One region of the Paenibacillus sp. LRG-1 genome, then DNA from elsewhere that is predicted to be linked to it. Evidence: predicted binding sites of a transcription regulator. Region 1 holds the regulator's gene; the other holds the start of a gene.

Region 1 (16,621 bases):
ATAGATATGTGGGGTGGCACTGGAACGCGCCGAAGGGTTTAATCGATTAGCCAGGCAAAGAGTGGTACAAGGGCTTCTTCGGGGATTCCACCACAAAAACGGCCTTTTTTATCGTTGGGGATAAGATCAAAGTAACAAGCCAAGGTACTTGGAACTGGACAGAACGTTTAATATCGTAAGGCGAGTAGCTTGACCTTACATAAATTCTTTTGAAATATCACCAAACCGTTGCATAATCCGAAAGAATGGGTGATACCCTACTGGCATGCGCTGACGGGATGTTTATTGTTTTGGAATATAGTAGAATTCATTAATTGAGTCTTGAGGAGTGAAAAATATATACTCGAAGCCATAACTCAATGCAATTAAATTGAATTAAGGCAGATATAAAGAAGGACTCTATCAGCTAAATGCTGTAGGAGTCCTTCTTGTTGTTCTTTAGTTGTGGCAATAGTAAAAGTTCTTCATCAGTGGCACCTTGCTGGATACGCTGGTAAAGTGTTTTTATTTTCCTAGAAGTCCATCCCATAAACAAGACCTCGCATAGCCTGTGGAGTAAACAAAGGAGGCGTTACGTGTGAGAGGAATAGAAAGAGGTTACGAAGAGACGGCCGGGAAGATTTGGACATCGATAGCTGCTGTCTTGGCACTCTTCATTTTGTTGGTAATCATCTTGAAATTAATTCTTTTATAAAGATTATTAGGCTCTACCGGTTTATCTGGGTGTGAGCCTTTGTTTTGTTTACCTGCATGCCCTATCACTGAACGTATTTATACATATATTAAGGTGAACGACAAATAAAGGAGGTTTAAGACATGGGTGCATATGAAGGTGCAGGTGGCGGCGGTGTATGGACTTCTACAGCGGCAATTTTAGTGCTCTTTATTCTCTTAGTTATCATCACTAAATCACTTTGGGTTTAATTCGTGAAAAGAACTGTTGGATAATACCACTTCACTCATGGATGGCAAATAGTTGAACTCAATGAGCGCATAAGCTATTTGGCAATAGCTACAGTATTCGCTTCTCTTTTGGCGAATACTTGGTGGATTTCCTGCCATAATAGATTTGCGCTTATTGTATTTTGTAAGAAGGGGAATGTTTCATTGAATGGGTATAATCCTTCCTAATACCTAAATTTAATCTCAGATAGGGCCTTATTAGTTTGCAACAATAACTGGTATGAGTCTTTTATTTGCGATAATACGCACGATACTTTGACACATCTTTTATAGTATTTAGAAGATTTATTATACTTTGGAGGTATCCTATGATAAGAGAATTGGCTTGAGGGTTAATTGCTTTCACTGGCGGCTATTGGGGATGAGATTATTGTGAAAATACAAGAGAGTAATGTAACTGTTGATCATAAGTACAAAGTGGTAAAGTAGAATACCGAACTGTTCGCAGCTACGCTAAGTCAGGTAGATGGAAATAATAATCCAATATTCGAAAATGTACATGATCAACTTAAAAGTATTGAGACTAAAAGAGACATGCTAAATCGAAAAAATTAGGTGTTGTGATTTGATGCTTGAATTCTTTTTAAAGCTATGATTTTCTTGGTAGATTCAATATGTTTTTCCAGCGGCCATTTCTTAGCTTTTGTTTATATAGCAAAATTACATAACATTTTTCCCATTAGTGAGTTTATTCTTAAAATTGATTCTTGAGATGGGGTTATAATTACGGCGATACAATTTTAGTAGGATTATTCATCCAAAACTAAAAGACTCTATCCAAATATCGACAGAGTCTTTTGTATGAATATTTGTTTTAGGATGGAAAAAGTGTTTCGGAATCTGCGGAACCGCCGTCACCAAGCCAACGGTTAGGACCTGCAAATGAGAAAGTTTTCCCGTTTCCAGATATTTTGACATTAGCGATTTTCCAACCTGGTTTATACCCAGATCCATCAGTTCTAATAGTAATTTTTCTGATGTCACCTAGGTTACTAGTGCTGATTCTTGTTGTATCGGAATCTCCTTGTTCAAAGCTACCATTGAGTGTAGCGGTAGCATAATCTCCATTAGAACCATACAGAGTTATAGAGATGTTCGAGTCTGTTCCGGCATCTTTGAGATTGGCCGTATTTACAGTAACGACATATTCAACATTAGCAAAAGGCGTAACAGACTCTATACTTCTATTTGAGTCTTGTAATGAACTATAAGTGTCACTTGTGACCTGATCTGCAAAAGAAGGTGCAGCAAAAGCTACAGATGAGATAAGCATTGCTACTGATGCTAGTAAAGATACTTTTTTCATTAAATTGTTACCACCTTTCTAGTATTTGTATTTAATGTTATACATGTGTAATGTATTTGTACATAGTTCATTGGTTGTGAAGAGAAATTTTTTTCTTGTCTTTGTTTGTTGTATTTTATCTTTATGTGTCGGATATTAGCTTTCTAAATAATCATGTAAGGGTATGATTATTTAGAGAAGGATTTTTAGCGCTTATCCAGAATGAATTGTCGAGTTGATCAACATGAATCATACATATGAAGTGTTGATCCAATATCGAATTGTTTTCAGCTGCATTAAGTCAGATAAGAGCATCTGTAGTCCAGCCGTTGAGTAGGATATGATGGAGTTTGTGGAATACGGTGGTGGGCAAGTGGGGCCTTATAAAGTTTTAAAATAAAAAATTGAGCAAACAATGCAGCAACGTACAAACCATGGACGGATATACAGCCGGAATACTTAAGTGAAAAAAGCTGAAGCAAGTTTGAGGGCTATAGGTGTGGTCAGTTGTACACAAAGTATTTGAGTCAAGAATGCTGCTGCTTTTGACTGGGTACCATTTCGCTTCTGTTTTAACCAGTGGAAGCATAGTTGAATATGTATGGTATTTAAAAGGAAGGCAACTGAATTTAGCAGTTCTATGGAATTTAGGAGTTGGGTGTATCGTTTAACACAAAAAAAGCAGGAAGAATCCTTCCCGCTTTTGCTTGAAAACGATTATTAACGTCTGCGTTGTCTATCATTTACGCTAAACAGATTAACAGCCAGTGCGTTACCTCTTGCACGCGCAATGGCTCTTTGAGTGGAACGGATGTTTAATCTTCTTCTTCTTAAATCACGTTTGCAATGTCTTCTGCTCATAATATCACCTCCCTTCAAGAAATGAAGGTACGGTTAAATCTTAGTGGCGTTTATGCTTACGCTTGGAAATTTTGATATTCAAGGCATTGGTTGCTAGTGCATTTCCGCTTCCTGTTTTAGCAGCTGCGGCTTGAAAGACTTTAACGACCAGATATCTGTTTTTCCCGATGCGATGCTTATACGTTTTAACTCTATTTCTGATCATCTGCATATCTCCTTTGCTTAGTTCTGCTATATACATATGTCAATTGTGATAGTAATGTATCAGCATAAATCTATTAAAAGCAAAAAGAAGCTAGTACCTATATTCCTAATGGATAATAAAAAAACTCATGCGAACCTGTCTTCGCCTTTTCAACTTTACGTTGCAGGAGAATGTTATAGGCAGGTCGGCATGAGTCTAATAGTGTAGATAAAGATAATAGGCAGTTAGTATGAAAATTATTTACTATTAAGAGTGTTAAGTTTTTTCTCGTAGTACGCCTCTTGAGCAAGAATATGATTCAGTTGTTCAGAGAGCTGTTTATATTCTTGGCTGTCTTCTGGATAATTATTTCTTTCGAAAATTACAGCTTCGAGTTGCTTTTCTAAATACCTGAAATGGATAAGTATTTGTATATACTTAATACGGTCGTAAGTTGTTATGTGGGAGTTCTCTTTTGCATACAAATGATCCATTGTTGGAACTACACAGCTTATGGCGATAAATATCACAACAAACGCTGAAATTATAATTTTTTTCATTTAATTCCTCCTACAGAGCTATAAGTAATTAATATACCATATTTATCTAAAACAAAGAAAGATCTATTAGTTTTGCCCATGACAGTATAGCTGCTCAAGGTCAGTGGGGAATTATTTGAGATGAGGAGGCTGATTTTTAGTAGAAAAAATAGGGATAGGTTGCTGAAATGAAAAAAAAGTTGTGAGATACATAATAAACATAATAGCAATACAAAACCGGCTTGCCCTAGGCAGCCGGTTTTATATTAGTGGATAGAATAACGGGGAAGAAAGAACGAGAAATCAGTGGAAGTCCCGGAAGAGTCCTACAACCTTGCCCAAAATGCTGACGTGTGTCAGGCGAAGCGGTTCAAAGGCTGGATTTTCAGGTTGAAGCCGGATATGATCCTTTTCTTTGTAGAAGGTTTTAACTGTAGCTTCGTCTTCATCTGTCATAGCTACAACAATATCACCATTATCAGCGGTCTGCTGCTGACGTACGATTACATAGTCTCCGTTAGCAATACCAGCTTCAATCATGCTTTCGCCTACAACAGATAACATGAATATTTTATCCTCACCAACAAAGTGTTGGGGAAGAGGAAAGTAATCTTCAATATTTTCTGTCGCCGTAATAGGAAGGCCAGCAGTTACTTTGCCGACGACGGGGACACGACTAATGGAGTAATTAATCAAGTTGCTGTTATCCGATTCGTCTTGACCGAGTAACTCAATAGCCCGTGGTTTTGTAGGATCGCGGCGAATGAGTCCTTTTTTCTCTAAACGATCCAAATGACCATGAACCGTAGAACTGGAGGCTAATCCGACAGCCTCGCCTATTTCGCGTACAGAAGGGGGGTATCCCTTTAGACGCACTTCATTGCGGATAAATTCAAGAATGGCCTGCTGGCGGCTCGAAATCTTAGACATACCGTATCAACCCCATTTAGTAACGTTTGGGAAAATTATAGCATAGAACCTCCGTTCGTACAAACATAAGTTCTAAATAATCCCTAAAAATAATTACGAACTTTTGTTCTCTTTTCTATTGAACAAAACAAATGTTCGTGTTATATTGTGAAAACATAAGAACAAACGTTTGGAGGACACAGCCAATGATGAAATATAGCACTTATCAAAGTATTTTTCCGATGAATTTAGAAAATTTACAGGAGACTCGAAAAGAGGGTAGGGCACGTTTTATGCAGATTATTACCAATACTCTTTTACTTAAGCTTCTTATTATAGTGATTGTTGCTTGGATTGCAGGGGCAGGTGTACTTACAGTTTTCGCGGCACCTTCAGCTTCCAAGGAAGAAGTGACTAAACTGACCGTACAACCTGGGGATACGTTGTGGGAGATTGCCGCAAATCATAAACCGGAACGAATGGATACACGGGTATATATAGAAGGAATTGTGCGGATTAACGGTTTGGAGGATCGGGGAGTGCAGGCAGGTCAGGTACTCAAGCTTCCTAACTTCTGATCTATAGACTATTAGAGCTTGTCAGGGAGCGTAATACGGGAGCCTTGACAAGCTCTTTTCTACATGTCAAAGTGTATTATATCTTTGCTTTTATGGAGGGGACACAATTTGGATATAGACAGCTTGGTACAGCGCATTAATGAATTAGCGCGCAAAGCAAAATCCGAGGGTTTGACGGAAGAGGAAGCCACAGAGCGCGCCAATCTTCGGGAAATTTATTTAGGTAACATTCGCCGTAATTTTCGGCAGCAGCTTGAGACGATTGAATTTGTGGACGATGATACATCGAAAGGAAATGACGGGCTGAAGCATTAATGTTGTTAAAGTGCCCAAGCCTGCAATTTGCCTTTTGTTTTAGGTACCTTTTATGGTATCTATATAGATCAGCTTTGAGGCAATTGTTTTAATGTAATATATCTGGGAAGGAATTGAGAGATGGCCCGATCATTTGAAAGAAAAGTACGCAAAAACACAGCGCATTTAAATAAATCGCGCAAAAAGCAAGGCATTCAAACCATTAGCGGCGCAGGTTCTACAATGGATATTTTCCGTGGCCGTAACATTACTGTGCCAATTATGCTGGCTGGTCTTTCTGTATTGTACATGCTTATGAGTTACTTTTTGACTAAGACCGGTATGCGAGGGATGGATTGGCTTGTATTCGGCCTGTACTTGATGCTGGCTGTTATCTTTTTCATCCGTCGTCCTTATTTGAAAGTGGGAAAGGATACTCTCTATATGCTGAAAGGTGGTAGAGAACGTCCAATGACGGCAGGGGACATGAAAGCCATCAAGATTGAAAAGGGTTACGTAACCGTTGAAAGAAAAGGTAAGGGTGGTAATTTTATTTTCACAAAATCATTAGGTCGCTATGACACGGATGCCATTGCAGAGCGACTTGAGAAGTTTGCGCTATCCAATCAGATACAGGTAGACAAGAAATAACTGATTTGCCTGTAGCTCTGTAACAAAGGCCGTATGATGTTATTTCATATAACATGCTGCGGCCGCTTGCTTAATATGGGCACACATAACGATTCAAATGCTTAATCAAGCAAATAGGCGTACATATACTGTGGAAAGAGAGTGGATAATTCAGATGACGATTCAGGCGGTAATGTTTGATCTTGATGATACCCTTTTGTGGGATGAACGTAGTGTAGAAGAGGCATTTGATGCAGCGTGTCAAACAGGCTCCCGTGAAGCAGGCGTTGATCCAAAAACTCTGGAGGAAGCCGTACGTAAGGAAGCACGCGCTTTGTATGAATCCTATGAAACCTTTAGTTTTACTCAAATGATCGGCATTAATCCGTTTGAAGGATTGTGGGCGAATTTTACAGCAGGTGAGCAACCTGAATTCCGCCAATTGGAACAGTTGGCCCCTGTTTATCGAAAGGAATCATGGCGCAGAGGACTCCAGCAACTAGGGATAGATAATGAGAAGTTGGCGGAAAAGCTGGCTACCCAATTTGCTTCGGAAAGACGCGCGCGTCCACATGTATATGAAGAAACGTTCGAGATTCTAGAACAATTGAAGGGACATTACAAGCTGTTATTGCTGACAAATGGCTCCCCTGATCTACAACAGGAGAAACTGGATGGAGTTCCTCAATTAGCTCCTTTCTTTGATCATGTTGTCATTTCAGGTTCATTTGGTCGAGGCAAGCCTGATCCGTCTATATTCCAGCATGCTTTGGGGCTTCTTGGTATTGAGCCTGAACATGCTTTAATGGTAGGAGATAAACTGACGACTGATATTCAAGGAGCGTTGGCAGCAGGTGTACACTCGGTCTGGGTGAACCGAAACACTAAAACCAATACCACAGAGATCAAGCCGAAGTTCCAAATCAAGCATCTGTCTGAATTGGACGGAATTATTCAATCGTTAAAGTAAGAAATCAATAGTCTTTAGAAACGAGTATTAAGAAAACTCCCTTCGCTATTGTTACAGAGCAGAGGGAGTTTTTTTATTCACACAAGGATAAATTCGTAATTATGCTTTAATGAAGGTTGGATCTTCATACGGTTCGGCAATCCAGCCATTTTCTTCGATGAACAAGCGGATTGCGACGATCTTTTGATTCTCCATTAAAGTGAAGAAGTGAGGTATATTTTCAGGTACGGAGATAACGTCCCCCGGTGAAAGCTCTACGTTAAAATAGCCGATCTCTTCTGGGCCTTTAATGATGAAGATGCCTTTACCAGCGACAATGGCACGGATTTCATCCTCGGTGTGGGTGTGAATTTGCTCAAACTTGGCCAGCAGCTCGTTCAAATTCGGCGTTGCTTCAGATAAAGTGATAACGTCCCATATTTTATATCCGCGACGTGCGGCTAAATCCTTGATTTCGGGTTCAAATGTTTTGAGAACAGCGGCCTTTTGATCATCTGTTAAGGTAAAGTTTTCTTGCAGCTCCCCAGACAATTTGGAAGCATCCCAATGTTCATACAATATCTCGTGACTCTCCAGAAATTCACGTACTTGTTCTTCACCGCTAATTCGTTCATTCGTATTACGTATTAAGATTTCGGCCATATATATATTCCCTCTTTTCCACTTGGATTAATGTTGTATAAAGAATACCATGTCTTGAAACGTTGTACAATACAGGATTTCAACATTTTATAATGCAAATGACCATAGCTAAAGGATGCAGGGTTAAGTACGCTCTATAATGCTACAAACTATAAAAATGGATAAGAGAAGTCATTTTTACAAAGAACAACCTGTATAAAACGTATGTTTTTACTTCAATCTATCTAAATGATACGGTTTCTGCTAAACTAGGATTTAACGTTTTGCGGGGGTGAAGAAATTTGGATAAAGTTAGCTTGCAGGATGCATTACAACGAAGAATACTCCTTCTTGATGGGGCCATGGGCACCATGATTCAACAGGAAGACCTTTCCCCCGATGATTTTGGTGGGGAAGAGCTGGAGGGCTGTAATGAAATGCTGGTCTTAACGAGACCGGATGTCATTCAAGGGATTCATGAAGCATACTTGAAGGCCGGAGCAGATCTAATTGAAACGAATACATTTGGAGCAACATCCGTCGTTTTGGCGGATTACGATATACCAGAACGTGCCCGTGAAATTAATCTGGTGGCGGCCAAACTGGCGCGTAACGCGGTGGATAAATACAGCACTGCGGACAAGCCTCGTTTTGTAGTAGGAGCTATGGGCCCAACCACGAAAACCTTGTCTGTCACAGGTGGGGTTACATTTGCTGAGCTGATTGAAAGCTATCAAGAGCAGGCCTTGGCGCTTATTGAAGGCGGCGTGGATGTACTCCTTTTGGAGACCTCACAGGATACGCTTAACGTCAAAGCTGGAAGCATCGGAATTCGGCAAGCTTTTGAGCAGACAGGTATCGAGCTTCCGCTAATGATTTCAGGCACGATTGAGCCTATGGGAACTACGTTGGCCGGACAAAATATCGAATCCTTTTGCATATCACTGGAACACTTGCACCCAATTTCGATTGGATTGAATTGTGCTACAGGTCCAGAGTTTATGCGTGATCATATTCGCTCTCTGTCTGAAATGTCCTCTGCAGCTATTAGCTGTTATCCAAATGCGGGCTTGCCCGATGAAAATGGCCAATACCATGAATCGCCTGATTCTTTAGCACGTAAAATGGCTGCTTTTGCTGAAAAAGGCTGGTTGAATATTGCTGGGGGTTGTTGTGGTACCACGCCTGAGCATATTCGAGTTATGAGTGAAAGTATGGCGCAGTTTGAGCCGCGTCCGCTGGTAGGTCATCATCCTCCTGCCGTATCGGGCATTGAGCCTGTATATATTGAACAGGACAATCGTCCGTATATGGTTGGTGAGCGAACGAATGTTCTGGGCTCCCGCAAATTCAAGCGTTTGATCGTGGAAGGCAAATATGAAGAGGCATCTGAAATTGCCCGTGCTCAGGTAAAAAGCGGAGCGCATGTCATTGATATTTGTGTGCAGGACCCGGATCGCGATGAAATGACGGATATGGAAGCATTTTTGAAACTGGTTGTAAACAAGGTAAAGGTACCTTTAGTGATTGATACCACGGATATTAAAGTCATTGATACAGCACTTCAATATTCGCAAGGCAAGGCAATAATTAACTCCATTAATTTGGAGGATGGTGAAGAGAAATTTGAGAAAATGGCTCCTCTTATTCATAAGTACGGCGCCGCTGTTGTTGTTGGAACAATTGATGAACGCGGACAGGCTATTTCACGTGAGGATAAGCTTGAGGTAGCTAAACGTTCTTATGATCTGTTGGTGAACCGTTATGGTTTGGCAGCGGAGGATCTAATTTTTGATACGCTCGTATTCCCAGTAGGAACAGGTGATGAGCAATATATCGGTTCAGCTAAGGAAACCATTGAGGGCATTCGCATTATTAAAGAAGCGCTTCCCGGGGTGCATACCATCCTGGGCATCAGTAACGTATCTTTTGGTTTGCCGGAAGCGGGTCGTGAAGTGCTCAATTCCGTCTATTTATATGAATGCACCAAAGCAGGTCTGGACTATGCGATTGTAAACACTGAGAAGCTTGAACGTTATGCATCCATTCCAGAGCATGAGCGGAAACTTGCGGAAGACTTGATCTATAAAACAAATGACGATACTTTATCCGCTTTTGTAGCAGCTTTCCGTAACAAGAAAGTGGAGAAAAAAGAAAAGATATCAAACCTTTCGCTCGAAGAACGACTGGCTTCCTATGTAGTCGAGGGAAGTAAGGAGGGACTCATTCCGGATCTGGAGCAAGCGCTCGTGAAATATTCTTCGCTGGAGATTATTAACGGCCCGCTGATGAAGGGGATGGAGGAAGTAGGACGACTGTTTAACAATAACGAACTGATTGTTGCGGAGGTGCTGCAAAGCGCTGAAGTGATGAAGGCGTCCGTAGCCTATTTAGAGCCGTTCATGGAGAAGAATGAATCCTCAGTAAAAGGTAAGATTTTGTTGGCTACAGTCAAAGGTGATGTGCATGACATTGGTAAGAATCTGGTGGAGATTATTCTATCCAACAATGGTTACCATATCGTGAATCTGGGTATAAAAGTACCACCAGAACGCATTATTGAGGCTTACCGTGAAGAAAAGGCCGATATGATTGGCTTATCCGGACTGCTTGTTAAATCGGCACAACAAATGGTGCTGACCGCACAGGATTTGAAAAATGCGAATATTGATATTCCAATAATGGTTGGTGGAGCTGCTTTAACACGTAAGTTCACTAAAAATCGTATCCGTCCTGAGTATGATGGTCTGGTTGCCTATGCAAAGGATGCTATGGATGGGCTGGATATTGCCAACAAGCTTATGAATCCTGAGTCCCGCAAAAAAATGGCTGAGGACATGGAGGCTGAGCGGGAGGCTGAAGCGGCAATAGTCGTGGAAGCTAAGCCGCTCCCTAAGCTCACTCGAGCTGTGCGCTCTAACATTGCTCAGGATCTGCCCGTCTATATTCCACCAGATACGGATCGTCATGTACTGCGTAATTATCCACTGAATTATATTTTGCCTTACGTGAATATGCAAATGCTAATGGGGCATCATCTTGGTTTAAAAGGCAATGTTGAGCAGCTGCTGGCTTCGGAAGATCCGAAAGCGATTCAGTTGAAGGAAACCGTGGACAGCATCATGTTTGAAGCTGTGACGGACGGAATCATCCAGGCACATGCTATGTATCGTTTCTTTCCAGCGCAGTCCCAAGGAAATCAAATTCTGATCTATGATCCGTCGGATGTGAGCAAGGTACTGCACACATTTACATTCCCGCGCCAGCAGGTAGAGCCTTATCTATGTCTGGCTGATTTCTTGAAATCAGTGGAATCCGGGGTTATGGACTATGTAGGTTTCATGGTCGTTACAGCTGGTCATGGGATTCAGCAGATATCTACCCGGTGGAAAGATAAAGGGGATTATCTGCGCTCGCATGCACTTCAAGCGGTAGCACTCGAAGTAGCAGAAGGGTTAGCGGAACGGCTTCACCATATTATCAGGGATAGCTGGGGGTTCCCAGACCCTGCCGATATGACAATGAAACAGCGACACGGTGCCAGATATCAAGGCATACGGGTATCCTTTGGCTATCCGGCATGTCCAGATCTGGAGGATCAGGGGCCGTTGTTCCAGTTGTTAAAACCTGAGGATATTGGCGTTGAGCTGACGGAAGGGTTTATGATGGAACCGGAGGCTTCTGTATCAGCCATGGTGTTCAGCCACCCTCAGGCGCAGTATTTTAACGTCGAAAAGGTTTAACACCTTTATCAGATAGGATAGCAAATACCCTCCGAGCTTCGGAGGTTTTTTGCTGGTCAGCAGGAAGAAGGTTAATGTTATGGAATTTTATTTTCTCGGTACAAATGCAGGGGTGCCTACGATTCAGCGAAATGTAACGTCCATCGCTCTTCGTTTGCTGGAAGAACGAAGAAGCATGTGGCTGTTCGACTGTGGCGAAGGCACTCAACAAGAGGTATTGCGTTCGCCGCTCAAACTAAGCAGACTTGAAAAAATATTTATCACCCATTTGCATGGGGATCATCTTTTCGGTCTGCCGGGACTGCTGTCGAGCAGGGCGTATCAGGGGGGAACGACACCACTGACGGTATATGGACCGCCTGGAATCCAGCAATATATCGAGCTATCTTTAGGGATCAGCCAATCGCGTATCAATTACCAACTACATATTGTGGAGCATACGGGCGGGGTTCTGTTTGATGACGGTCAATTCCGGGTGGAGTCAGCTTTGCTGGATCATCGGATCGACAGCTATGGCTACCGAGTTGTAGAGATGGATAAGCCCGGTAAGCTTAACCAAGAGCTGTTGGAGCGATATGGTATTAAGCCCGGCCCGGTGTACGGTAAGTTAAAGCGTGGGGAAAGCGTGGAGGTAGAAGGTGGAGTTATTTTGCATCCTCAGGATGTACTGGGTTCGCCGAAAAAAGGGCGTATTATCACGATTTTAGGGGATACGAGACCTTGTCCGAATACGGTAGTGCTGGCTCAAGATGCAACTGTCGTCGTTCATGAAGCCACTTTTCTGCATGAACTGTCAGATACAGCATACGAGTATCATCATAGTACGGCGCTTCAAGCAGCGGAAGCTGCAAAAGCCGCAGGTGCGGGTCAGCTAATCATGACGCATTTTAGTTCTAGGTATAAAGATCAGGAGCAGCTTCAGCCATTGCTGGAGGAAGCGCGAAGCATATTTCCCAATTCATTGCTTGCGGAGCAGCATGTGTTGTTACCGGTACCCGATATCGGTTAATAAACGATTGGAGAAGATATGTTCATGGGTGCCGGGGCTTGCCCCGGTGCCTTTGTTTTTCACCCAAATTATTTTCCGGGAAAGCGCAGGATGCGACAAGAGATGAGAACCCGTACACGGTGGTGGGGGATGAATTTGTTCTACCACATATAGAGGCGTGTCATATTCGAGTTTCTATATATCGAATTTAAAGGATTCTATTTCTTGAGTATGACCAGGAAATACAGGAGATTTCCTTTGAGGAAATAGCTCCTTCGATGGATTTCGACGAAGAAGTGAACTTATGTCATGTGAAAGCGACGGCTTTTAGCGAGGAATGGCGCCATTTTGGAGGGTTTACCAGCAATTCATGGACTTCATAAGCATTTTTGACTTAAGATAGATGAGATGAATGGAGACGGCCGATTATTTTATGACCTGAATAATTAAGGTGGTTAAATAAGAAGGAGAACATCGTTCGTGGGATGAATTATAATTTTCAATGCTCTGATGTGAATGGATTTGAAGTGGGGGAGGGGATTGCGATAAAATCGTTACTAATTGATCTGGATGGAACACTTTATCATGGAAATCGGATGATCAAGGGTGCGGATCTGTTCATATCCCGATTGCGTACAGACCAGATACCTTATGCTTATGTTACAAACAATGCTTCACGCACACCCGAATCGGTGGCTGAGCATTTGGTTGGTATGGGAATTGAAGCGGCCAGCCATGAAGTATATACTTCGGCGTTAGCAGCTGCACAATATGTTGCACAGCAAAGTCCTGGAGCTCGTGTCTATTGTATTGGTGAAACAGGATTACGCGATGCACTCACAGGAGCCGGTTTGCAGCTTGTTGAGAACCATCCTGATTATGTGGTGCAGGGGATAGATCGTCAATTTACATATGATGCGCTGGCCGCTGCCATGCGTTGGATTCGGGAAGGAGCAACTTTTATTTTGACAAACCCGGATCTCCAATTGCCTTCACATGATGGGCTAACGCCAGGTGCAGGTACGATTGGAGCTGCAATTGAAGCAGCTTCACAGGTAAAGCCTATTGTCATCGGCAAGCCTTCAAGCGTATTGATGAACTATGCGCTGAACCGCTTAAACATTAGGGCGGATGAAGCTCTGGTTGTGGGCGATAATATGCTTACAGATATTGCGGCAGGTGCAGCAGCAGGTTGTAAAACAGCTCTGATCCTGTCGGGCGTGACGACCCGCGCTAATATGGATGAACATGTGCATACCGTTGGAGTGAAGCCTGACCTGATGTTTGAAAATCTCGCTGAACTGCAGGACTGGATGAAAGAAGAGCTGAAATAATAGAAAGTATATGTCTTACAAAACTTGCGAGAATTAAAAGCTATGTAGCTACGAAAGGAAAGATGTTGATATGCCGGAACTTCCTGAAATGGAAAACTACAGAATCTTATTATCAAAACAAATTTTGGACATTCCGATTACTGGAGTGAAGGTTAGCCGTGAAAAGTCCATTAATACTGAAGTGGAAACGTTTGAGAAGCAATTGCTGGGAACGACTGTTGTATATTTAGAACGTCGAGGCAAGCATTTGATTTTTCATTTAAACACGGGCGGGCGGCTCGTACTTCATCTGATGTTGGGAGGACTGTTATATCTGGGAACGGAGGAGCAGCGTCCAGATCGTACAGTTCAGATCGAATTAGATTTTAGTGGATTAAAGCTTTATTTTATCGGACTGCGCTTAGGTTATCTGCACTTACTGACGGCTAAAGAAACAGAGGAGGCTTTGTCAGACCTGGGACCTGATCCGTTAGACCGCCGCATGACATTGGAAAAGTTTACAGCACGGCTGAAGGGACGCCGGGGGATTTTGAAAACAACGCTGGTGAATCAGCAGATTTTTTCGGGTATTGGCAATTGTTATTCGGACGAAATTGCTTATATCGCCGGATTTACACCGGGTTCCAAAGTACAAAACATTGTGCAGTCCCCAGAAAAAGTGGAAAAACTATATCATGCCACTCAATCCGTACTACGTGAAGCTACTGCGGAAGGCGGGTACATGGAAATGCCTCTAATGGAGGGGGACACGCTAACAGGTGGATTTGATCATCAGTGTCGAGTATATGACCGCGAAGGAGAAGAATCTCCAAGTGGCGGAAAAATTGTAAGGGTTGAACTGGCGGGGAAAAAAGCATTTTATTGCCCGGTACAGCAGCATGATGCCTAAATTGCTCATCGGCTCCCATGTGAGTACGCGTGGTGGCTTTTCCAAAGCCGCTATGCGTGCGCGAGAGCAGGGGGGACGTTCATTTCAATATTTCCCGAAAAATCCTCGTAGTCTTAGACTGAAGGAATGGAGTGCTACTGATGCTGCTGCTTGCAACGCTTACTGTTTAGAGCACCAGCTTCAATCCATTGCTCATTCACCATATCCTGTTAATCCGGCTCATGGGTCCGAGCGTGGTCAGGAACTTTATGAGCTGACGATTGCTTCATTACGCAATGATCTGGATATTGCTGAAGCCTGTGGGTCAAAAGGGATCGTCGTTCATTTTGGGCATCTGCATTCGTCAGACCCACTAGAGGGCTATCGTAACATTATTAACTGTTTTAATGATGTGCTGGAAGGCTGGCAAGGAAAAGCTAAAATATTGATTGAAAATCAGGCGGGGGATCACGGGCCCATGGGAACCACGCTTGAGGAACTGGTGCAAATCCGTCAGTTGTGCCAGAATCCTGACAGTATCGGCTTTTGCTTTGACACTTGTCATGCGTATGCAGCGGGATTATGGAACGGTGGAATGGACGAGGCTTTGATCGAAAAAGGGAATCGTCTCGGCTATTGGTCAGCTCTGTGCGGAGTTCATTTGAACGATTCTAAATACCCGTATGGCTCTAAAAAAGACAGACATGCCCGTGTGGGCCAAGGCTACATTGGTACTCAAGGAATGCGTTGGATGACAGATCAGGATGCTGTAAGAGGTATTCCTATCGTTTTGGAGAGTGGGACGGGACCTGATGGGACACATCAGGAGGATATTCAAATGATTCTAAGCTGGGAGTAAATCGGTCTGATTGGTAATAACTATCTTTGAGGCTTGTGAGCTTGCATTTATGGGAAAAAGGAGGAGAAGTTGATGTATTTGTTTATGGACGATTATCGGCCTTGTCCTCCGGGCTTTAAGCTGGCAAGAGATGCGGATGAGTGTCTGCTGCTACTTCATGAATACCCTATTTCAATACTATCGCTAGATTATGATTTGGGTCCAGGTCAGCCTACGGGAAAGGATGTGGCTGCTGCTATCGCAGGGAAACGGTTATATCCACATGAAATTTACTTGCATTCCTCCAGTCCAGAGGGGCGGCGAGCCATGTACGAGCTACTCTATGCGAATAAGCCAGAGGGAGTCACCGTGCATAACGGGCCCATACCAGAGGAACGTATGCGAGAGATCAGAAAAGGGTCTGAACGATGAAAGAGATCGGACAAAAAGAGGTGCGCCGTGCCATATGGGAGGGATGCAAGCTGGCTTTGTTTGTGTACACTCCCATGTGTGGAACATGCGCGGCTGCCCGTAAAATGCTGGAGGTAGCAGAGTATTTGCTCCCTGAAGAAGCAGTGGTGCAGAGCAACATTAACTATATTCCTGAACTGGTACAGGAGTACCGGATATCCAGTGTTCCAGCGCTTCTTATATATAATGGTGAAAACAAAAATCCTGAAATCATCTACAAAATGGAATCTGTAGAACACTTGCTGAGCAAAATAAGGAGCGTGATGGAATGATATCCATGAAGAGCATTACGTTGCAGCGGGAAGAAAGACGGATTTTGGACGATGTAAGCCTGGACATACGAGAAGGTGAACATTGGGCTATTCTGGGTCGCAATGGTTCCGGTAAAACAACATTGCTGGAAATGATGACAGGGTATATGTTTCCAAGTCGTGGTACGGTTGAAGTCCTTGGGCAAATGTATGGTCAATGTGATGTGCGGGAAGTTCGCAAACAAATCGGATATATCAGCCAGACTTTGTTGGAAAAGCTGGCGCTAAAAGATC
Region 2 (16,621 bases), 1.0 Mb from region 1:
GGGCGTACATCATATTAATCTGATATTTATCTGTATGTAATGCGAGGCTCGTTGACTGCATCGTAATCATCCTCTCTGACTGTCCCCAGGTTTGTGGCAGCGTACCGCCTCATCTGCCCAGATTCAGCAATATCCGGCTCCATTTTGTTATCGGACATTGGTGCACAATCGTTAAGTTATTTTACTTCTTCTGACGTAAAACCGTATCCTCAGCCGACCGTACCGAAGCTCCAAGACTTCCCTCAAAATGACCCAAAGCCCAATCCTGTCCAGCTTGATTAAAGCTCGCCACAGCGTCCTTGTATACAGTAATAGCAAAACCTTTGTTATAAGCATCTACAGCCGTATGCAGCACACATATATCTGTACACACACCAATTAGATGAACTTCCAGAACACCACGTTCACGCAGCCTGAGCTCCAGATCTGTGCCCGCAAAAGCACTGTACCGTGTTTTATCCAACCAGTAGATAAGATCACTTTGTTGCTCATATAGGCTACGTAGCTTGCCATACAAATGTCGTCCGTTGGTTCCACGTATATTATGTGGAGGAAACAGCTTGCTCTCCGGATGATAAAGGTCGTTCTCCTCATGCAAATCCACAGCCATGACAACAAAGTCCCCTTGATCCACATATGCCTGCGTAATTGCTGCGATCCGTTCATCCAACTCAATCGCAGGTTGTCCTACAGGCAAACTACCGTCCACAAAATCTTTCGTGTAATCAATAACAATTAGTGCCTGCATCGTACGGTCAGCTCCTTATCCTCAAAGTGATATTGTACGTTCTATGCGTAACCTATTACATTAGGCGTTACGTGTAGATAGATAAACGCGGTACTCTGTCACTAAAACGGTACAACTGTGCCGGTCTTTGTGAATACTGGTTGGAACTGAGCGGTTTGCCATTCTCATCACGCACCTCTTCCAGTATTCCCTGCCTGCTACGAGTCGATGTTATTTTGCGAATAAAGTTTGGCTCTTCGAAATCCGGTACGACACTCTGAATCACCTGATATAATTCACCCAGTGTAAAATGTAGCGGTAAAAACTGCTTGGCTATCGTCGTCTGAAGCATCTGCAACTGAATTTTGCGATAAGCATCTACAATGATATCCCGGTGATCGAATGCCAGCTCCAATTCCTCCAACGCTTCGCGGATGGTGAATAGCCCGACCTCGGAAGCATCATCGGCCGCCTGACGCTGTTCCAACATCCATTCTTCTACCAGCGCAAAAAACGCATGCGATATGATCCACCCGCGCGGATCACGTCCCGGTCCACTATATACACCCAAATACTCCAGATGCCCGCCGTCCACACCCGTTTCCTCTAACAGCTCCCGCTTGGCAGCTCCATACATGGATTCATCTTCCTGACAAAACCCTCCAGGCAACGCCCAGCGTCCTGCAAAAGGCCAACTGCGGCGCTTGATGAGCATCACTTTCAGCTCACGAATCGGCAATGTCTTTGTTACCGTCTTACGCTCCCGCTTCGTTAAGGTAAACATAACGATATCCGCCGGAGCTCCATCCGGGGTACGGTATTTCTTAATGTTGTACGACGCCTTTTGCGCCTCTTCGTTTATACGATTGCTATCCATTGGCATCACCATATTATATCGTTTTGATAAATTCATTATGACATACTAAATTTTTTTGTCAAGTGTCAGGCCTTGCCTGAATCACTTGCTTGTGTACGTAATACTCGGAAGGTTGCTGTAGATGTAGAACCGAGTGTGCCTTCACTATCTCTTACTTCCGCCTCAGTGGTTATCGTGCGACCTCCTTGATGAAGAATTCGCGCCCTAACCTCCAGTCGTCCTTGCCTCATGGGTGACAAGAAATGAACATTCAGGTTCGTCGTTACACATGGATCCATATTTCGTGAAGCCATACTGACCATCCCCATCGCCTGATCCATCAATGAAGTAAGTACACCCCCATGGACAATACCCATCACATTGGTATGCTCTTGTTTGGCCTCCAAAGCGATCTGTACCTCGTTTGCATCAGCTGCAATCAGTTCACACCCTAAATACTCCCAAAAAGTATTATTCTCTCCCTCTAGCATCTTACCCAACTTATCCATTCCCTTGCTTCCATCCCTTCTATGTTGTCCCATTTCTCTTGAAGTCCTATAACCATATACGTTGGCAAAATGCTTTCGAAAAAAAGGCGTGGAAGCTACGCCTCCACACCATAGATTTCATTCTAATCACTGCAATTCGACGAGGAAGTGCTTTTTCCCTCTTCTACGTTTACCTTCTCAGCAACGGTATCACGGATCGCCATAATCACCATTTGCAGTAGCTCATTAATTTCCACCTGACTCTGCTGAAACTCCGTTACAATTGGAATACCGTCAAGCTCTTCCTGTAGCTCCTGAAGTTCGGCCTCTATTTTGGCAATCATTTTTTGATTCTTCAAGGATTCAAATGCTACAATTTCCTTTTGCTTCTTTTTCATCGTTGCAATCAGTTGCTGGATGCGCCCATGATCCTGAATCTTTTCTTCTGCTTTTCGGAATACCTGTACTTCCTCACTGCTACCCAAAATACCTGCCAATTCTTTGGCTTTTGCCAATATCATTTCGCGATTGACCAAATGATCATGCTGGCGCGCCGCCGATTGAAGTTCTGTTTGTTGCAACCGCTCCTCTGTCATTGTCCATCGCTCCTTTTCTCACTTAGACGGCTTGCACACAGCCCTTTACTCAGACCGCATGCAACCCGCTAGAATATTCTTTTATCCGTTAACTGCTACAGCCGTTTCAACCAGATCACCTTTGATGTAAAAGGTCATAGGTTCCGTAATTTTCACTTGAACAAAGGAACCAATCAGGTCCTTAGAACCCTCAAAATGTACAAGCTTATTGGAACGGGTCCGACCGGCAAGCACTTTGCTGTCATTTTTGCTCTCGCCTTCCACCAGCACTTCAACCACTTCGCCACGCAATCGACTATTAAAGCGAAGGCTGTTTTGGTTCACAGCAATGTTCAGACGCCGGAGACGCTCTTTTTTAACCGACATAGGCACATTATCTTCCATCGAAGCAGCTGGCGTACCTTCACGTGGTGAATAAATAAATGTGTAGGCAAAGTCATAGCCGACCTCGCGCACCAAAGATAGAGTATCTTCAAACTGCTCGTCTGTTTCGCCCGGGAAACCTACGATGATATCTGTTGTCAGAGAAACATGCGGAACAGCTGTTTTAATCTTCGCAGCCAGTTCCAGAACACGCTCACGGGTATATTTTCGGTTCATTTTCTTCAATATATCCGTATTACCGGATTGAACAGGCAGATGGATATGCTCCACCAAATTGCCACCCTTACCAAGCACTTCAACCAAATGGTCATCAAAATCACGTGGATGTGATGTCGTAAAACGTACACGCGGGATATTAATTTTGCGCATATCATCCATCAGATCCCCGAATCTGTAATTCAAATCTTTCAAATCCTTGCCATAAGCGTTAACATTTTGCCCCAGTAAGGTGATTTCTTTAAAGCCTTGACGTGCCAAATCCCGTACTTCAGCGATAACATCCTCTGGACGGCGGCTTCTTTCCTTACCACGTGTAAAGGGAACAATGCAATAGGTGCAAAATTTATCACAACCGTACATAATGTTCACCCAAGCCCGCATACCCTCGCGCTTCTTCGGCAGGTTTTCGATAATGTCGCCTTCCTTAGACCACACTTCGACCACCATTTCTTTGCTAAAGAGTGCTTCCTTGACGAGCTGAGGCAGACGATGAATATTGTGGGTACCAAAAATCATATCGACAAAACCGTGTTTTTGCATAATCCGGTTAACGACATTCTCTTCTTGTGACATGCAGCCACACACGCCGAGCAGCAGTCCTGGCTTTTCTGTTTTGAGATGCTTGAGGTGACCCAGCTCGCCAAACACTTTATCCTCCGCATTTTCACGGATAGCACAAGTGTTCAGTAAAATGATGTCTGCTTCCTTCCGATCCTCGGTTGCCTGGTAGCCCATTTGCTCCAGCAAGCCTTTTATGGTTTCGGAATCATGCTCGTTCATTTGGCAACCGAATGTGTATACGATATAATGCTTTCCCTCACCGATATGCTTTAGCTCATCCGGGACTGCGTTATCATATAATACCTGTACATCCTCTTTACCGCGTTGCTTTTCTTTTCTATGGTTCGGCTCCGCCATAATGTTGATTTCACGTCCGCGAATACGGATCTTTTTGCTATGCTCATCTTCAGAAATAATCTTCGCATCCGAGAAATCAAAATATTTGGAGTAATCTTTTGTTTTCTTTTCCATTCCTTAGTCACTCCTTACACCATCTATTTCACGAGCTAATTTGTGATTTTACTGTATCTTTAGGCTTGGTAAATTTATTTTAGTTCTAAAAAACCTTTAAAAAAGGCATTACACTAAATTATAGCATGATTTATAGGCCATCGCCATAGATCAGCCGCAGATACCATTGAGTGCAATGTGAACTCATGTTCTTTTTGTACATTAGTGAAGTATTTGTGAATTATATAGTATGTAAAAAGCCCGATTCTTTTGCAAGAATCGGACTCTTTAAGCCTTCCGGCATTTAAATACGTGTATATTAGTCTACGATTTCAGCGTTGTCACCGTTTTTCACACCGGCTCCGTTCGCTTCATCTGTATCAATGTGCATATCCAAAGCAAAAGAATCGGACACACGTGCAAGAACATTTTCAAATACAAGGCCACGTTCGCCGCCGACACGTACTTTCAGCAACTGCTTGTCCTTAATGTCCCATTTAGCTGCATCAGATGTATGGAAATGAATATGGCGGGCTGCTACAATCACGCCTTCTTGCAGTTCCACTTCACCAGCGGGTCCTTTTACCGTGATTCCTGGTGTACCATCAATGCTACCAGATTCGCGTACAGGTGCTTTTACACCAATAGCAAAGGAATCAGTGCGAGAGATTTCCAATTGGGATGCGGGACGAGCAGGTCCCAAAATGCGAACCTTATCAAATTGACCCTTAGAACCAATTACAGCTACCGTTTCATTTGCGGCAAATTGTCCTGTTTGGGACAAAGGTTTAAATTCAGTTAATTGATAGCCTGCTCCGAACAAAATTTCAATATGCTCTTGAGTCAGGTGAATATGACGGGCTGAAACGCCGACAGGTACGATTTTACTCATCGTGTGGTCACTCCTTTTTCTCTATACAATACTTTACACATCTATGCTATTATACTCCTATTTTACCAAGAAAGAAAAGGAGAGCGTATAAAGTTCCCTTTTTCGCCCTAATCGGCGTTAAATATCGTCCATAGAAATCGGATCAAACCGTCGTTTTAGCGAACAAGAGAAAGAAAAGCATGATTTCAGCTACGATGAGATGAGGGGGAACGACAACAAATATATTAAGAATAAACAGGACACAGAGTATTCCAGTTAAGAAAAAAATGACTCTGAGACGAGGTTTCAGATGACTTAATCTGTACTGATGAAATACCAGCAAAACCGACAAAAAGTAAATAAAAACAGAAGCAAAGGTAAAGCAAAGCACAAAGATATAGTCTACTTGTCCCAAAAACAAGAGCTGAATCGAAGCAGCTAGCATGCTAAGGGAAAGATAAATAAACAAATGACCATAAATAATAGTCTGTCCTGCTGATTGTTTTGATTTATCTACGCGCTTCTCCATATTCTCAAAATATTGCCACCAGATTGCAATGACTAATACAAAAGCCAAAGCAGCAAATACAATAGAAGAAACCGTAAAATGATCGGATTGTAAAACAGAAAGCATACTTATCACAGATTCGCCAAGCAAAATTAAGGTGAACTGTGCAAAGCGTTCTAAAAGATGCTCCGTATGGATAGGTGTGATCACCAACTTTTTACGGCCAATCAAAGGAACGAGGATATCAATAGCTATACCTGTATATAAAATCAAATATCGAACCCAAGAATCAAAGAAGAGGGAGAAACTAGAGATAACTATTCCAATCCAAAAATAAATTCCGAAAAAACGAGCTGTTTCCTGTTTATGAGCCGTTTCTTTGGGTGCCGAAAGTAAATATTGAACGACAGTCAAACCTCTTAACCCAATATAGCCAACAAAAAAAGATACATAATACGCATCAAAATCTATATTCAGGCTGGCGGTCATGATCAACACGAAAAACAATTGCAGGATCATAAAAATTCGATGTGTTATACTGTCTTGCCCAAAACGATTGTTGTAGACCGTTTGCCCCACCCAAGCCCACCATATTGGGATAAAAATCATAATAAACTTTTCCATATGTTCCCATGAGATACTACCATGCTCAACATGTAGCAAAACATGAGTGGCCTTGGAGACAGCAGCTACGAACAACAAGTCATAAAAGAGCTCAAGCCAGGTAACCTTTTTTATCAACATTATGTAATGGAGCCCCCTCTGATATGGCGGTGCAGCATGGTGACCCGTCAGTCTCGCTCCAACGTCTGCCGTATTTCTGCAAATGTTATTTTAGCACCATGCAATTCTAAGATGCTCCAATTATTTCGTAATCCTTCTCGCTTTGTCAAGAGTGTTCGCAGCTAAAAATTCCCTCTATAAATAGCTATTTAAGAAGAAATTTTGGAAGGCAGATTCGTTTGCAAGTATTCCAGCGCATGTCCTCCCAGCCATCCCTTGACCAGCTCCTCAGGGTAATGCTTCAGCAGCAGTTCTGCAAAAATCGGATATTTCCCCGAGTGCTCCAGCCCTTGCACATGGTGCTCGATACCGTCAAAATCAGAGCCAAACATCAAATGCCTTTCGCCGCCTAATGAACAAATATGCTCAATGTGTGGTAGCAGATCCTCAGCAGTTACCATGCCCTGCTCTTTGAGAAACATTGTGACGAAGGTCAAACCAATCCGTCCGTTACGAGCGATCAGTGCACGAATCTGTTCATCCCGTAGATTACGGGGGTGAGCACACTTCGCAAAGGCATTCGAATGCGAAGCAATGGGCGGTAGAGTGGCCTCCTCTAGCACCTCCCAGAAGCCCTGTACGGACAAATGCGATACATCTAGCAGCAGTCCCAGGTCATTACAGCGATTGACCAAATCGCGCCCCTTGCTACTCAGCCCGCCACCTCTATGTTCCATAATGCCGTCAGCTGCCCAGTTCGCATAATTCCATGTCAGTCCAATCAATCGTATTCCCATGGCATAGCACAATTCTGCATAAAACGGGTTCCCTTCCAGCGCATCTACCCCCTCCAGTGAGAGCAAAGCCCAAGGTGCCCATGTATGATCCGTCCCATTACCATCCACATACGTTATCTTTTCCATGCGCTTCTCTTTTCCTGCCTGCTTTACTTGCTCCTCCTGATGCACTGCGGACGTATTTTTACACATTACCAAGTCTTCCTTCCACAGCAATGGTCTCAACCCACCTGAGATAGAGGTAACATGCTGCCTGAACAGCTCAATTTGACGAATCACATGCTCAAATCTTGGCGTGCCCAATACCTGAGAAATATATATAGCAAATGTTTGCAACCGCACGTTACCTTCTAGCAAACGTTCTTTTGTGACATCAAGCGATGGATGACTGAAATCGATCTGCGCATCGAGCTGCATTTTACATAACACATCACAATGAAAGTCAACAACTGGCCAATTCACTTTTAGCTTATCATTCATGCATCTTACCTCCATTTAGAGATTGAAGCATCACAAATTTATTTTAAAAATCATAGTAACAGACTCACAAAGCAAAAAAGCCCGTTTACAAATCGTAAACAGGCTCAGGCAACTTACATTTATTATCTTGGCTCTACAATCAATTTGATCGCAGTCCGATCTTCTCCATCAATAACAATGTCTGTAAAAGCAGGAATACAAATCAAATCCACTCCGCTTGGTGCGACAAATCCCCGGGCAATGGCTACCGCTTTAATGGCTTGGTTTAGTGCACCCGCTCCAATCGCCTGTAATTCTGCATTTCCGCGTTCACGCAGTACTCCTGCGAGTGCGCCTGCAACTGAATTGGGATTGGATTTTGCTGATACTTTTAATACATCCATAGTAAGTACCTCCCCTGGGAATGATGATGGTTTGATTCCACTATTAGATGTTATTCGAGGGTCAGCAAAAAATTCCTGCTTTTTGGTGACAGTTTTCCTTATTCTTTCCTTAAGTAGCTCACAAAAAGGTTAATCCATCCGCCATTCATCTTCTTTGAGTCTGATTTTCTGAATTTTGCGGGCTTTTCCATCGTTATCATTCAGCTCTACGCTGATGGCATGAAAATGCCATTTGCCCATGTCCACTTGAAAACGTACTGGAAGCTGGGTCTGGAATTTCTGTAACACAGCCTCTTTCTGCATCCCAAGCACTCCCTCATAAGGACCTACCATTCCCGCATCTGTCTGATACGCAGTTCCTTGTGGCAAAATCGTATCGTCATTGCTCTGTACATGTGTGTGCGTACCTACCACGATTGAAGCACGTCCATCCAAATGCCAACCCATAGCGATTTTTTCCGAGGTTGCTTCGGCGTGGAAATCAACTAGGATATGTTTATGTTTTTTGCGCAGCTCATCGACAATTTCATCTGCTGCACGGAATGGATCGTCAATAGCTGGCAAAAAAGTTCTACCTTGCAGATTAACAATAGCCAGCTCCTTACCTCCACCTTTTACAACGGTATGACCCCGGCCTGGTGTTCCTGGTGGAAAGTTAGCCGGGCGGATGATCCGCGGCTCATCATCTATAAAATCAAATATTTCCTTATTGTCCCAAGTATGATTTCCCATCGTAATCCCATGAACGCCCCAATCAAAAAACTCTCTGGCGATGGCTGGGGTAATTCCTCTTCCCGAAGCCGCATTTTCTCCGTTCACAATAATAACATGCGGGTTGTATTTTGATTTTAGCGAAGGGAGATTCTCCCTCAGTGCCTTTCTGCCTACACTGCCGACGATGTCTCCAATAAATAATACGTTGATAGAAAGCCCTCCCTAGTCTGCCTTACATAATGAAAAGTGGCCCTACAAGCAGCGGCCACTTTTCATTGAAATGCTTTTATTTTGCGTATTCTACCGCACGGGTCTCGCGTATGACGGTAACCTTGATATGTCCCGGATAGTCCAGTTCATTCTCAATCGTTTTCGTAATATCGCGGGCCAGTCGGAATGCTTCCGCATCATCAATTTTCTCTGGCTGTACCATGACACGAACTTCGCGTCCGGCTTGAATCGCGTATGATTTTTCAACGCCTTCAAAAGATTCGGAGATGCGTTCCAGCTTCTCAAGACGACGGATGTACGTCTCTAGCGTTTCACGCCGCGCTCCCGGTCTTGCTGCTGACAGGGCATCTGCCGCCCCAACCAGCATGGCGATCACTGAAGTCGCTTCGCAGTCGCCGTGATGTGAGGCAATGCTGTTGATGACGACCGGGTGTTCCTTGTACTTCTTCGCCAGCTCCACGCCAATTTCAACGTGCGAACCTTCCACTTCATGATCCAGCGCCTTCCCGATGTCATGCAGCAATCCTGCCCGTCTTGCCAGTACAACGTCTTCGCCCAGTTCCCCGGCCATCAGACCTGTCAAGTATGCAACTTCCATCGAGTGCTTCAATACGTTCTGTCCGTAACTTGTACGGAACTTGAGACGTCCCAAGATCTTGATCAAATCTGGATGCAAGCTATGCACGCCCACCTCAAAGGTGGCCTGTTCACCATACTCACGGATTCGTTCGTCCACCTCTTTACGGGATTTTTCCACCATCTCTTCAATACGAGCCGGATGTATCCGTCCGTCCGCTACGAGCTTTTCAAGCGCAGTACGCGCAATCTCTCTACGAATCGGATCAAATCCAGACAAAATAACAGCTTCCGGCGTATCATCAATAATGAGGTCAATTCCTGTAAGGGTTTCAAGTGCACGGATATTACGGCCTTCGCGCCCGATGATCCGGCCTTTCATTTCTTCGTTCGGCAATGTGACAACAGAAACCGTCGTTTCTGCTACATGATCTGCCGCACAGCGTTGGATGGCCAGTGTGATGATTTCACGAGACTTTTTGTCCGCTTCTTCTTTGGCCTGCTGTTCAATTTCTTTAATCATCTGAGCTGTTTCATGACGAACTTCCTGCTCTACGTTGGTCAGAATAATACTTCTTGCATCCTCCATCGTCAGATTGGAAATACGTTCCAACTCAGTTACCTGACTCTTGTAAATCAAATCAATTTGCTGCTGGGTTTCATCGATTCGTTTCTCTTTGTTGGCCACTTGTTCTTCTTTGCGTTCCAGCGATTCCAATTTTTTATCCAGCGATTCTTCTTTTTGCAGCAATCTTCGTTCCTGTCGTTGAATTTCATTGCGACGTTCACGAGTTTCTTTTTCAGCTTCGGCACGGATGCGGTGGATTTCATCTTTCGCTTCCAATACCGTTTCCTTCTTCAGCGCTTCTGCCTCTTTTTTCGCGTTCTCCACGATTTGCGCGGCAGCTTCTTCCGCACTGGAGATCTTAGCTTCTGCAATAGATTTGCGAATAAAATAACCAATCCCGAACCCAAAGAATAACGCGGCTACAGCAACGAGAACGAACCAGATCGCAGTCATCATACTGTTCACCTCCCCGTTGGTTCCTCCAAGGCATTCCTTGGGACTTTTTGCAATTGTCACATTTACTTTGATCGTCAAACTAAGACAACGACACAAGGTCGTTTCATTTCATATGCACATGCTTTCACATGTACAATTCCGCCTGGCATAGCGGCATCACTTGTTATTTGGCGATGAGAACTCACCGTGGATTCCGCTTTTTTGGAAGGAAAAAGGGCGTTCCACAAGTATCGTTTCATATATATTTTATTATTTGACAAATGGCATTGTCAAGGGAATGCAAACATTAGTAGACTACCATGCAGCTTTCCATGTAATAACTAGCTCATCCTATCCGTTCATACTAGCCAAAGGTTCAGCAGCCGTTTGGCAACTATTCCTCCCACTGCAACAATTCCTCGTCATCTGAAGCAGCGTCATGCTCGGTCGCAGTGAGATGATTGACTACACGGCGTGTCATATCCCCCGAATATCCGCGTCTCATGAGAAAAGGGTATGTTTTCCTTTTTTTCTCCATTATATCACCACGTACCTGATTCCATTTCTTACGTCCGACCGTCAAAGCGCTCTCCCACTCCTCATTATCGGTGATCTCACCTAACGCTTCGCCAATAGAGGCTTTAGAGATGCCCTTCTGACGAAGTTCTTGCCTAACCCACATCTTCCCCTTACGTTGGCTTGTTATGCGCTGCCTTGCCCATTGACGGGCGTATAAATCATCATCTACGAGTTGTTCCCTATGGAGTCGGACCATTACTTCGTCAATAACAGACTGATCCAGTTCTTTTTGCGCTAAACGCTGGGCAATTTCCTGACGTGTGCGAGGCTTTCGCCCCAAATAGCGAAGCGCAAGTACATAAGCCTGTTGCTTTTCATCTGCCAGAACGATATCTTCCAGTTCTTTTTTATCAAATGACGTTCCTTTGAACATATTGTACTTGATCATTACATCTTCTAATACAGACAGTGAATAAGGACCAAAATGTATGATATACCTTCCATGTTTGCGTCCCTGTCCCTGCTCTACCCTAGTAATCATCAATTCCTCATGATCCGGAAAAAGAGAAATCCCTTGTTGCTTATTTGCTTCCGAAGTGTATTCATCTTCATCGTCCAACTGCAATATATTTCCCTCACTTTGAAATTCACGAAAGCAGCCTTTGAACACCTGCTACGCAAAAGTTAGATTCCACTGACAAAGCAGACTCTAGTTGATGCAAAAATGCCCTGCACAACTGTGCAGGGCATCAGAATCATGCTATTCAAACGGACGGTGCCATAACCCTGGCCCCAGTTCACAAACCAGGATTCACCGAGCTTTATTCAAGCTCCAACAATTCCTGTTCTTCCTTCGCTTGCTGTGCCAACTCTTCTTCTGTAGGCGGAGCAACCGTCGTAATCAGATTGCTGGCCACCCGAATTTTTTGTTCGATCGTACTAGCAATATTCGGATTTTCCTTCAAAAATTGCTTAGCATTCTCACGTCCCTGACCAAGGCGCTCACCTTCGTAGGAATACCAGGCTCCGCTCTTGTCGACAATGTCATGCTCCGTACCGATATCGATCAGGCTACCTTCTTTGGAAATGCCCTCACCGTACATAATATCTACCTCAGCCTGACGGAAAGGAGGGGCAACTTTGTTCTTCACGACTTTAATACGTGTGCGGTTACCCACAATGTCGTTACCCATTTTCAAACTTTCAATACGACGAACATCCAAACGTACCGTAGAGTAAAACTTCAAGGCACGTCCACCTGGTGTTGTTTCAGGGTTACCGAACATAACACCTACTTTTTCACGTAGCTGGTTAATAAAAATAGCAATGGTTTTCGACTTATTAATGGCTCCAGAAAGCTTACGCAATGCCTGAGACATCAAACGTGCTTGAAGACCAACGTGGGAATCTCCCATTTCGCCTTCAATCTCTGCCTTGGGCACAAGTGCCGCTACGGAGTCAACAACTACAATGTCTACTGCTCCACTACGTACAAGAGCTTCGGCAATCTCAAGCGCCTGCTCTCCTGTATCTGGTTGCGATAGTAACAACTCATCAATATTGACACCCAGCTTGCTTGCATACGACGGATCAAGCGCATGCTCGGCGTCGATAAAGGCGGCTTGTCCGCCTGTTTTTTGCACCTCTGCGATAGCGTGAAGAGCTACTGTCGTTTTACCGGATGATTCCGGTCCGTATATTTCAATAACCCGGCCTCTTGGAAAGCCGCCCGTTCCTAACGCAATATCCAAAGCAATCGAACCACTGGGGATCGTTTCCACTTGCATGTGGGTAGACTCACCCAACTTCATAATGGAACCTTTACCAAATTGCTTTTCTATTTGACGGAGCGCCATATCCAGCGCAGCACGACGATCTGACAATAAACTCACATCCTTCATTGTTTGTACTTTAATAATACCTTGTTTTGACACGCTTGCCAAGCATTTTTTCGAACATACATTCGTTTTTTTGTTCACACAGCTCTCTTCTACAATTACACCTGTCTCTTAAAACAAAAAAAGAACCGCTGGCAAAAGGCTTTGCAACGGTTCTTCCGATAAGATGATTATATCATGAATATCTATCTAAAACAACTCTACGACCCACACTGTACATAGATGTTTAAGAGAGTTTCTCGTTCTCTACCAGCCTGCGCCACAATCTGTACAGGATTGCTTTGACTGATCGCAGTCGGATTGTTTCACGGTTACCACTCAGTCTCAGTTCATGTACTTCCGTTTCCTTGTCGCGTTCAGCAATGCCAATATACACCAAACCGACTGGCTTCCGTTCGGAATACCCAGGCCCGGCAACACCAGTAACTGAAAGTCCAAAATCGCTGTCCATGATCATTCTCGCCTGCTCTGCAAGCACAAGGGCTACTTCCTTACTCACTGCACCTGGCGCTTGATCCCCTTCCAAATAATCATAAGGCACGTTGAGTAATTTCATCTTCATTTCATTGGAATAGCACACGATGCCACCTTGAAACATAACAGCACTGCCAGGTATAGAAGTGATGTGTTCCATCAGCATTCCACCTGTACAGCTTTCTGCCGCACTCACAGTGAGCCCGCGTTTGGCCATTAGATCTACGATAACCTTCTCCAGCGTAACATCTTCACTTGCATACATATATTCCGAAAGACGCTGCTGAATTTCTACTTCCGTAGCCGTCAGCTTAATTAGTGCTTCACTTTCGCTGGCCGCCTTGGTGGATATACGGATCGTGACTTCCCCTTCCTTGGCATAAGGAGCAATCGTGGGGTCTGTCTGGGATTGGATCAGATCTAACAAATGGGTTTCAAGAGCTGACTCACCGATCCCTGCAAATTTTAGCATTTTTGAATAAATTGGCATTTCCTCACCGCTCAATGCCTGCTGAAGCAACCAAGGTTTCGCTTGGTTTGCAAACATGGGTTTGAGTTCCTTAGGCGGTCCAGGCAAAACTACATAAAATTTACCGTCCTGTGCAATTGCGTCGCCCACAGCTAGCCCTGTCTCATTTTCAAGCGGAGTAGCGCCTTCAATAGAAAGCGCCTGCCGGCGGTTATTCTCGGTCATTTCTACCCCACGGTTACGGAAAAACTGATCTAGCTTGTCCATTGCAAGACGATCTATGTGCAATTTTCGCCCCAATACAGACGCTATCGCATCTTTCGTCAAATCATCCTGAGTCGGTCCCAGACCACCGGAAAACAAAATAATATCCGCACGCTTCTGAGCAATTCTTATCGCTTCCTGAAGCCGATCTATGTTATCGCCAACTACAGTCTGAAAATATACATCGATTCCGATTGTAGCCAACTCTTGTGACAAATATTGAGCATTTGTATTCACTATTTGTCCGAGCAATAACTCTGTACCTACTGCAATTATTTCAGCTTTCATCAATTCTTCCTCCTGTACTGCGAATATTATGGGAATTATGTAAAGAAACAGCAATAAGTTTAGTCCCTATTGCTGTTTCCATAAAATTTATCCTGTTAAACTTTGGAGGAGCTCAGCAAGTGGATATTTTTCACAAAATAATCAATACCCGAATAAATGGTGATCAACACCGCTGCCCATATCGCTATTAAATCAAACGGGATACCAAGAAAAACAAACGGGAAATTATTAATGAGCAACGCTACAATAGCAACGATCTGGATGATCGTCTTCAATTTGCCCCAATTACTTGCAGCAACCACAGAACCATCCAGTAAGGCAATCTGACGCAGACCCGTAACCGCAAACTCACGGCTAACAATCACAACGACAATCCACGAATCGATTTTTCCCATTTCTACCAAGGAAACCAAAATGGCGGTTACCAAAAGCTTATCAGCAAGGGGGTCCAACAGCTTGCCCAAATTGGTGACCATATTATTTTTACGTGCCAAATATCCGTCAAGACCATCCGTGCTGGCTGCTACAAGGAAAATGATAGCCGCAATCAGCTGATTATACGGCAGCTTGAAAGCTCCGATCTCAATCGGCGGCGGATAAAAATCAAAGTCCACCAGCAAAGCCAGCATCATCACCGGAATAAGGCAAATCCGCGTTATTGTAATTCTGTTGGGTAAATTCACAACACACTCTCCCCTGATTATCGTACTTGATTACAAATGGCAGTTTTCGGATTAAATTCAATCCTATGTAAATCGCTATCGACGAGCGCTATACACCTGAATTGTCTGCATTTTCGTTACAAGTATAATATGGCACAAAACGCATGTCAAAATAACCTGCCGCACATCAAGCAACGTTTTTTCCTACAAAATGTATGAGGGAAAACGGCTTTATTTCATGTTTGTAAATTGAAGCTCCAATGGCAAATCAGCTTTACGCAGCAATTGAATGATCGCCTGTAAATCATCCCTGTTTTTTCCGGTCACTCGGATTTGATCACCTTGAATCTGACTTTTAACTTTTAGCTTGGAGTCCCGAATAAGAATGTTAATTTTCTTGGCATTATCCTGATCAATTCCCTGCTTAAGCGAAAGACGCTGACGCACTGAACCTAAAGAGGCGGGTTCCAATTTGCCATACTCCACATTTTTAAGGGACAGACCTCGTTTGGCCATTTTAGATTGCAAAATATCAATCACCGCATTCAGCTTGTATTCGTCTTCCGATGCAATCGTAAGAGCTTCTTTCTCAAGCTTAAGGCTACTTTTGCTATCCTTGAAATCAAATCGAGTTTCAATTTCACGCTCCGTCTGATGAACCGCATTTGTTAACTCCTGCATATCCATTTTGGAGACGATATCAAATGAATTTTCTGAAGCCATCGTTTCACTTTCCTTTCCACAACAAAGTTCAATATCTAATTATAGGCTAGTCATTTACAAAAATCCAATAATCCGTTGACTAAAAAGGCGTTCTTGCCAGTTTTCCTGACAAAAACGCCTTTATTTCATTTACGGTCAAAATATCTAATTATGGCTTCGTGTTGGAGTTCGGAACATATCCAAAAGTCCAAGCACAATGTGAGCAAGACCAAAGCCCAGTATGCCATAGCCCCATGCATTCGGTGTCAGATAATAGCCCAGTAAACTGACAATTATACCGAGCCCAGTCACAATCCAGCTGACGGTCATAACGTATACACCTCACTTTGCGGAAAATGAAATGACTGCCTTTCCAGGAATTACAGTCATTAGTATTTCCTCGCACCAAGGCGTTTATTCACCATCAGTAGTTGTAGAATCTGTACTACTTTGTGCTGAATCCGTACTGCTACCTGTCGTAGAATCTGCAGGTGAACCCGTCACCCCTGCACTCGTTCCGGTCGAAGAAGCTTCTCCTTGCTGGATCAGTACACGAGTAGTCGATTTATTATCTGTTATCGGTTGACCTGCTACGGAAATATCTGTGGCAGAAGACCGTCCTGATTTGATATATAAACCTTCTGGACCAATATCGAATGACATGGCATCTCCACTTTTAGTCATACCATAACTCAGCTTTTCTCCACGGGAATTTTCTCCCTTGTACACTTCAAGCCAGCTTTCGCCCGTCGCTTTAATATCAACCTTGACCGCGGCT

Evidence for each region. The regulator LexA, encoded in region 1, represses DNA repair genes until DNA is damaged. The targets are predictions, from matches to a motif close to CGAACATATGTTCG.
Region 2: recA (recombinase RecA) is a predicted target of LexA. The motif match lies at 13,039-13,052, and genes of this name have one in related genera.

Annotation. Positions count from the first base shown of each region.
Region 1 is NZ_CM170126.1:3,322,193-3,338,813, reverse strand. Features, by position in the region: gene ACUUJN_RS14585 (hypothetical protein) at 817-924, shown strand; gene ACUUJN_RS14580 (PLAT/LH2 domain-containing protein) at 1,778-2,269, opposite strand; gene ACUUJN_RS14575 (hypothetical protein) at 2,969-3,109, opposite strand; gene ACUUJN_RS14570 (hypothetical protein) at 3,150-3,314, opposite strand; gene ACUUJN_RS14565 (hypothetical protein) at 3,551-3,853, opposite strand; gene lexA (transcriptional repressor LexA) at 4,136-4,762, opposite strand; gene ACUUJN_RS14555 (LysM peptidoglycan-binding domain-containing protein) at 4,951-5,319, shown strand; gene ACUUJN_RS14550 (DUF896 domain-containing protein) at 5,428-5,634, shown strand; gene ACUUJN_RS14545 (hypothetical protein) at 5,755-6,264, shown strand; gene ACUUJN_RS14540 (HAD family hydrolase) at 6,419-7,213, shown strand; gene ACUUJN_RS14535 (1,2-dihydroxy-3-keto-5-methylthiopentene dioxygenase) at 7,313-7,855, opposite strand; gene metH (methionine synthase) at 8,137-11,577, shown strand; gene rnz (ribonuclease Z) at 11,657-12,586, shown strand; gene ACUUJN_RS14520 (TIGR01457 family HAD-type hydrolase) at 13,051-13,899, shown strand; gene ACUUJN_RS14515 (Fpg/Nei family DNA glycosylase) at 13,970-14,788, shown strand; gene ACUUJN_RS14510 (deoxyribonuclease IV) at 14,778-15,626, shown strand; gene ACUUJN_RS14505 (cyclic-phosphate processing receiver domain-containing protein) at 15,699-16,037, shown strand; gene ACUUJN_RS14500 (thioredoxin family protein) at 16,034-16,348, shown strand; gene ACUUJN_RS14495 (ABC transporter ATP-binding protein) at 16,345-16,621, shown strand, end outside.
Region 2 is NZ_CM170126.1:2,292,112-2,308,732, reverse strand. Features, by position in the region: gene ACUUJN_RS10435 (nicotinate phosphoribosyltransferase) at 1-61, opposite strand, end outside; gene ACUUJN_RS10430 (cysteine hydrolase family protein) at 182-748, opposite strand; gene ACUUJN_RS10425 (NUDIX domain-containing protein) at 816-1,604, opposite strand; gene ACUUJN_RS10420 (PaaI family thioesterase) at 1,670-2,092, opposite strand; gene ACUUJN_RS10415 (YlbF/YmcA family competence regulator) at 2,215-2,667, opposite strand; gene miaB (tRNA (N6-isopentenyl adenosine(37)-C2)-methylthiotransferase MiaB) at 2,749-4,302, opposite strand; gene pduL (phosphate propanoyltransferase) at 4,601-5,173, opposite strand; gene ACUUJN_RS10400 (low temperature requirement protein A) at 5,316-6,404, opposite strand; gene ACUUJN_RS10395 (dipeptidase) at 6,593-7,660, opposite strand; gene ACUUJN_RS10390 (stage V sporulation protein S) at 7,783-8,043, opposite strand; gene ACUUJN_RS10385 (TIGR00282 family metallophosphoesterase) at 8,173-8,967, opposite strand; gene rny (ribonuclease Y) at 9,044-10,588, opposite strand; gene ACUUJN_RS10375 (regulatory protein RecX) at 10,962-11,711, opposite strand; gene recA (recombinase RecA) at 11,908-12,969, opposite strand; gene ACUUJN_RS10365 (competence/damage-inducible protein A) at 13,211-14,479, opposite strand; gene pgsA (CDP-diacylglycerol--glycerol-3-phosphate 3-phosphatidyltransferase) at 14,575-15,162, opposite strand; gene ACUUJN_RS10355 (YajQ family cyclic di-GMP-binding protein) at 15,373-15,864, opposite strand; gene ACUUJN_RS10350 (hypothetical protein) at 16,009-16,173, opposite strand; gene ACUUJN_RS10345 (helix-turn-helix domain-containing protein) at 16,258-16,621, opposite strand, start outside.